Regions from separate parts of the Cellulophaga sp. HaHaR_3_176 genome, predicted to be linked through region 1. Evidence: riboswitches for the same ligand, from Rfam matches in the RefSeq annotation. Region 1 holds a riboswitch; the other holds the start of a gene.
What was found. Region 1 has a riboswitch for S-adenosylmethionine ahead of H0I23_RS00480 (homocysteine S-methyltransferase family protein). Riboswitches for the same ligand answer to the same signal wherever they lie in the genome.
Positions count from the first base shown of each region.

Region 2: another riboswitch for S-adenosylmethionine. It lies ahead of H0I23_RS05990 (Na+/H+ antiporter NhaC family protein); the one in region 1 lies ahead of H0I23_RS00480 (homocysteine S-methyltransferase family protein).

Region 1 covers NZ_CP058990.1:109,509-112,979, reverse strand. The annotation lists gene metH (methionine synthase) at 1-430, opposite strand, end outside; gene H0I23_RS00480 (homocysteine S-methyltransferase family protein) at 562-1,560, opposite strand; SAM riboswitch class I at 1,765-1,890, opposite strand; gene H0I23_RS00475 (NAD(P)/FAD-dependent oxidoreductase) at 2,027-3,088, opposite strand; gene cobA (uroporphyrinogen-III C-methyltransferase) at 3,165-3,471, opposite strand, start outside.
Region 2 covers NZ_CP058990.1:1,405,888-1,409,358, reverse strand. The annotation lists gene H0I23_RS05995 (sugar phosphate isomerase/epimerase) at 1-673, opposite strand, end outside; gene H0I23_RS05990 (Na+/H+ antiporter NhaC family protein) at 808-2,109, opposite strand; SAM-I-IV-variant riboswitch at 2,157-2,255, opposite strand; gene H0I23_RS05985 (tetratricopeptide repeat protein) at 2,551-3,471, opposite strand, start outside.

The DNA.
Region 1 (3,471 bases):
GCTCTTCTCCCTCTTTTAGGCTAATCGAGTTCACCACACATTTACCTTGCACTACTTGCAAACCAGCTTCAATAATATCCCATTTAGAACTATCGATCATGATAGGTACTCTAGAAATATCTGGTTCTGCAATCACCAAATTCAAAAACTTAACCATGGCTTCTTTACCATCGATAAGTCCATCATCCATATTAATATCAATGATCTGCGCACCACCATCTACTTGATCACGAGCAACGCTCAGAGCTTCTTCAAATTTCTCTTCTTTTATTAATCGAAGGAATTTTTTTGAACCTGCTACGTTTGTACGCTCACCAACATTTACAAAGTTTGTATTTTCCGAAAGCACTAAAGGCTCTAGGCCTGAAAGTTTCAGATACCGCTTTGGTTGTCGGTTGTTAGTTGATGGTTGTTTGCTCTCTTCTATCATAATTACAACCCTTTGTACTATTTTATAAATCTGTTTAGTAGCTATTTGCAGCTAAGAATCTGATTCATTATTATTTTAAAATTATCTTCTTCTATATATAGTCAATCCAGCGCTAAAGACACAATAATTAATTATTGACCAGCAACGATTCTAGGTTTTATATTTTTCACAACATCAGCAATAGCAGAAATATGTTCTGGCGTGGTACCACAACAACCACCTACTATATTTACTAAGTTCTTTTCTACGTATTCTTTTATTTGCGCAGCCATTTCCGCTGGTGTTTCATCATATTCTCCAAAAGCATTAGGCAAACCTGCATTTGGGTGTGCAGATATCGCAAAACCTGTTTTAGCAGACAAAACCTCTAAATGAGGTACAAGCTGACTTGCCCCTAAAGCACAGTTAAAACCTACAGATAAAATTGGAATATGCGATATGGAAATCAAAAAAGCCTCTGCTGTTTGCCCTGATAAAGTTCTACCTGATGCATCTGTAATAGTACCACTCACCATGATTGGAATATCAATACCACGCTCATCTTTTACCTCTTCAATAGCAAATAATGCTGCTTTTGCATTTAACGTATCAAAAATGGTTTCTACCATTAGTAAATCAGAACCACCATCAATCAAAGCTTCAACTTGCTGTTTGTACGCTATTCTCAATTCATCAAAAGAAACAGCTCTATACCCAGGGTCATTTACATCTGGAGACATGCTTGCCGTTTTGTTTGTTGGCCCAATACTACCTACTACAAAACGAGGCTTATGTGGCTCTTTTGCCGTAAACTCATCAGCTACTTGCTTTGCAATCTTTGCTGATTCGTAATTTAGCTCATACACTAAATCTTCCATGAAGTAATCTGCCATGGCTATTGTTGTACTTGAAAAGGTATTTGTTTCTACAATATCTGCTCCTGCTGCAAAATATTGACGATGAACATCTGCTATTGCTTCTGGCTGTGTTAATGAAAGTAAATCATTATTACCTTGCAAAGGGTGTTCCCAGTCTTTAAAACGTTCTCCCCTGAAATCTTCTTCGGTAAATTTATGACGTTGAAGCATTGTTCCCATAGCTCCGTCTAGTACCAAGATTCGTTCTTTAAGTATGTCTTTTATGTTTTTCATTATAATGCCTTCATGTTCAAAAAAATGCTTTGCGTTATACTTTTTCGACTTTGCTATATTTAAAATAATAGCTACACTTATAATTTGCTTGATAATACAAATTAAGGAGTATCGAATAGCCTAGACATTCGCTTTTATTGCAAATGAAACGCTCTAATATTAAAATATCAAGTAAAGTAAAAACTAAGACGAAATGTTTCGCTTTTGTTATCTATTTCAAAACAAGTATGGTTTTGAATAGAACTTAGCACCTTCTTTTTAAGTAATCTACTTTTAAAAGGGTTGCCAAGGCTTCATCGGGTCTAATCCCTCCACCTTTCTTGATAACTATTTTCAATGTTGCAATGAACTGTTAGTACTGACTGCAAAGAAACACCACAGCACAATTAAAACCAAATAAACTATACAATAAAAGCCTTCAAACGATAAGGAATGAAGGCTTTTAAAATATAAATAAGTTTAAAACTTAAGAGATACTTTGCACCACTTCTTTTTTAGCTTCTTTTTTAGTTCCGTCAAATCCTTCGACACCACCTACGGTAGTATATTTCATTACATAACGTTTACCTGGGTTAACAATTTGATATGCATACTGACACATGACAGCAGCCTCATGAAAACCTGAAAGGATTAATTTTAATTTACCCTCATACGTGTTTACATCGCCAATAGCGAAAACACCTGGTATGTTTGTTTGATAATCTTTAGCGTTGTTTACTTTTATTGCATTTTTATGAATATCTAATCCCCAATCGCCAATTGGACCTAGTTTTGGAGAAAGACCAAATAAAGGAATAAAGTTATTTACTTCTAAAATAGTATCTTCTTTTTCCTTATCGTTATGCTTGATTACCACAGATTCAATCTTACCATCTCCTGCAACACCAATAACCTCTGCTTCAGTAAATAATTTAATTTTACCAAGCTTTGCTAATTCTGATGCTTTCTCTACAGAATCTAATGCACCTCTAAATTCATTTCTACGGTGTACTAAAGAAACTTCTGAGGCAACATCTGCTAAGAAAATAGCCCAGTCCAAAGCAGAATCTCCACCACCTGCAATCACTACTTTTTTATCGCGATATACTTCTGGATCTTTAATAAAGTAATTAACTCCTTTATCTTCAAAATCAACAATATTAGGAATTAATGGTTTTCTTGGCTCAAAAGAACCCAAACCACCAGCAATAACAACTACTGGCGCATGATGTTGTGTGCCTTTATTTGTCGTAACAATAAAAGTACCATCTTCTTGCTTATCTAACGTTTCAGCACGCTCACCCAATGTATAACCAGCCTCAAAGGGTTTGATTTGTTCCATTAAATTATCTACCAATGTACCTGCTAAAATTTCTGGAAAAGCTGGAATATCGTAAATAGGTTTCTTTGGATATATTTCAGAACACTGACCACCAGTTTGTGGTAATGCATCAATCAAATGACATTTTAATTTTAATAATCCTGCTTCAAAAACGGTAAACAAACCTGTTGGTCCTGCTCCAATAATTAAGATATCTGTTTTTATCATCTCTTTACTAATTCAAAAAATTCTTGTTTGAAATAATGCTTAAATTATTACTGTAAACTTACAACAGTAAAATAAATTAACCATTTACCTCATCTACTTGTTTATACGTATTTATTGCACTGCTAAGTGCTTCTCTATGCTTAACAACCTCTCCAATTATTATAATTGCTGGGTTTGTTAATTGTTGTTTTTCTACTTCTTTTTTAATAGTCGAAATAGTTGCTATTCCTATCTTTTCGTCTTCTCTTGTACCATTTTGAATAATAGCAATAGGGGTTTCTGATTTTCCTTCTTTTTCAAACAAAGCTACAATTGCAGATAGTTTTGACATACCCATTAAAATAACGACCGTAGCGTTTGATTTTGCCGCTAAAGCAACATCC
Region 2 (3,471 bases), 1.3 Mb from region 1:
TTAAACCAAGTTCCCAACTTTTGCCACCTTCAACTATAGCATGTCTTATATCATATTGGCACCCTATAAATTGACTTTTTGCAGCGTCTAAAATAGGAGGAATATCCCAAACAGCAGCACCCACATGCATACCTGCATGGTTTTGGTACGCACCAATAATCCCCAGTTCTTCATTAAATAGAGCTAATTTTTTAGCTTCTTCACCATATAAATTCTGACTTTCTTCAATAGATCTATCTTCAGGGTACTCTAACCAATCAGTACGGTAACGTGTAAAGCCTAATTTACTTGCTGTTTTTAATACTGTTTTATGTTCTTCACTACTTATATCCCAAACATTAGTAGACATCATATTTGAACTAAGACCATGCTTTTTCATAGCTTTTACAGCCTTAGGCAAATCACTTGCCACATTTTCAGGTAGTACATGACCTTTTTTACGCACGGTTAAATCTAAACCATCAAACCCCATTTCAGCTGCCGCTGCTGACATATCTTCATAATTTAAAAACTGTAAATGCTTTGAAAACAGATGCACCTCTAGGTCAATTGGAGATGTTGATACAGTTGGTTGAGCAGCATTATTAAAAGATAATAATGGTATACTTGCTAAGCCTGCAGCCGAAAGTTTGGTGAATTTTCTTCTTGAATAAATAGTTGGTTTTTTACTCATTTTATAGTCTAGTTAAAAATCTGGTTTTCATATATGCTATGAAGATAATAGATTTTATCTAATCTTAACTACTAGAATATAACTAGCTATAATTGTAGTACTTGAGTGTGTAATTTTATCTAAAACAAACCTTTTTATCGTGTTTTTAAAGGTTTAAGACTTATAAATACGATGGTGTAAATGAACAGTAATAATAAATACCAGGTATTAGATACCAAGTCGAAATAATCAATTTTACCTTTAGAGAAACTTAAAATCATTAATACTTGCGCACCATATGGTAATAAACCTTGAATAATACAGGCAAAAATATCTAAAATAGAAGCTGTTTTTTTATTATCTAGTTCGTATTCATCATTTATAGTTTTTGCAATAGGGCCAGCAATTATAATAGATACAGTATTGTTTGCAATAGCCATATTAATAGTACCAACTAAGCTTGCGATACCTAATTGTGCTGTTTTTTGGTTTTTGATTAACTTTTTAATTTTAACCAGTATAAAATCAATTCCTCCATTTTTTTCAACTAATGCAGCTAAACCTCCTGTAAGTAAGGATAGTAGGAATATTTCAGTCATATTTGTAAAGCCTAAATAAGATATTTTAGTAGCTTCTATCAATGTAAAATCACCATATATAATTCCTAATAAACCTGCAAAAATAGTCCCTAAAAGCAAGGTTGCAAATACATTCACACCAACTATAGAAAGAATGATAACCAATAAATAAGGTATAATTTTAATTACAGAATATGTATATATAACAACTTCTGTTTCAGAAGATTTAAGGCCTAGACCTTGAAAAATTAAAATAGCAATCGTAAATAAGGCTGCTGGTATAGCGATTTTAATATTTTGTTTGAACTTATCACTCATCTTACAACCTAAAGATTGAGTTGCGGCTATAGTTGTGTCTGAAATAACTGATAAGTTATCTCCAAACATACTACCACCTAATAATGCGCCACATAAAATAGCTAAATCAGCACTACTTTTATCAGCAAAACCAACCACTATTGGCGCCAATGCAACTATTGCACCTACAGATGTTCCAGTAGAAACGGATAAGAAACCTGCTATAATAAAAATGCCTACATAAATATATTGAATCGCAATATAATCTAAACCAAGATTTACAATGGCATCTACACTACCTGTTTCATTAGTAATTGCAGCAAATGCACCTGCTAATAAGTAGATAAGGCACATGGTTAATATTTTATCATCACCACAACCTTTTAGCAATGTGTTAATTTTTGATTTTATAGTTTGCTTGAACATTATAAAAGCAACTATAATACCGACAATAACAGCAATAGGAGCAGGTAAGGCATAAAAATCATTTTGGTAAATACCAACGCCTAAAAACGTAAAAACAAATACAAATAGGGGGATTAGTGCTGAAAATTTAGGAATACGTTCTTTTTTATTTGACATACTACTTTATACTTTAAAAAAGAAATAGCTGCAAACAAATAGAAGTATGAATTAACATTTGTTCCAATTAATTGGCTTATCTATTTAGCACCTTGCTCGTTATTGCAGGTTGCTATCTCTTTTTTTTGAGATTCTTGATACTAATTTTAAGGCGGTAAAATTAAGATATAAAAAGATTAATTATTCTTAAAATAAGTTAATTCTTAAAATTATAATTATTCGCTAAACCAATCTTTTCAATTCATAGATAATTATGGACTTGGTTTATTTTCCTTCAGATAATATCATAGTAACAAATTTTTCTAATGATGTAAATATGGTGCCTATTTATACTGTTATTGTTGTGTAGAGTATGTACTTTGATTTAAAATATGAATTACCTTAAGCTATAAGTTTTCTAAAATACATCTGTATGAGTGCAGAAATTTTTATGCAAATGTGTCATACTTTGTTAGACATAGGTACCGTAAAATATATGGTTGTACCAACATTTTCCTCACTAGTTACCCATAATTCACCACCATTTCCTTCTGCCATTTCTTTACATAAAAAAAGACCAAGACCTGTCCCTTTTTCATTATCAGTCCCAAAAGAAGATTTCATATGAGCACTTTTAAAAAGCATTTGTAGTTTTTCAGGAGACATACCAATTCCATTATCGGCAATAGCAATTTCAAGAAAATTATTTTTAATTGAAGCATTAATAGTTATAATACCGTTTGTATTTGTAAATTTAATAGCATTACTTATAAGGTTTCTAAGAATTATTGTCAAGTGATTTTTATCACTAAAACAATTAGTATTAGGTACTAGATTATTAATACTAATCAGCTTTTTTTCTGCTAATGGAGATAAAACCTTGATTGTGTTTTCTAAAACACTATTTATTTCTAATTGTCGCTGTTCTACAACAATACCATTCATTTGTGTTTTAGCCCATTCTAAAAGATTGTTCAGCATTACTGAAATACCTTGTATGTTTTTTAAAGCTTTAGGCAGTAAAATGTTATAATCTTCCTTGGTCATTGATCCTGTCAAGGAAAGTTCTAAAAGTGCATAAAAAGAATTGATAGGCCCTTTGAGGTCATGTGCTATAATTGAAAATAATTTGTCTTTAGTTTCGTTCGCTTCACTGAGTTCTGCCTCATGTTGCAATAATATGTTTTGTTTTTCCTCTAACTCTTCTGTATGTTTTAGCTGAAGTTTATTTGTTCTGTAAATTTGAATTAGAAATAAAGAAACTATCAAAAGAGCAGCTATGGCTAAATATACATAACTCTTTTGCTTCGCAATAACTTTACTTTGATCATCTATAAGTTGTTTTTTTTGATTTTCAAATTTCATTTTACTAAGAGCAACTCC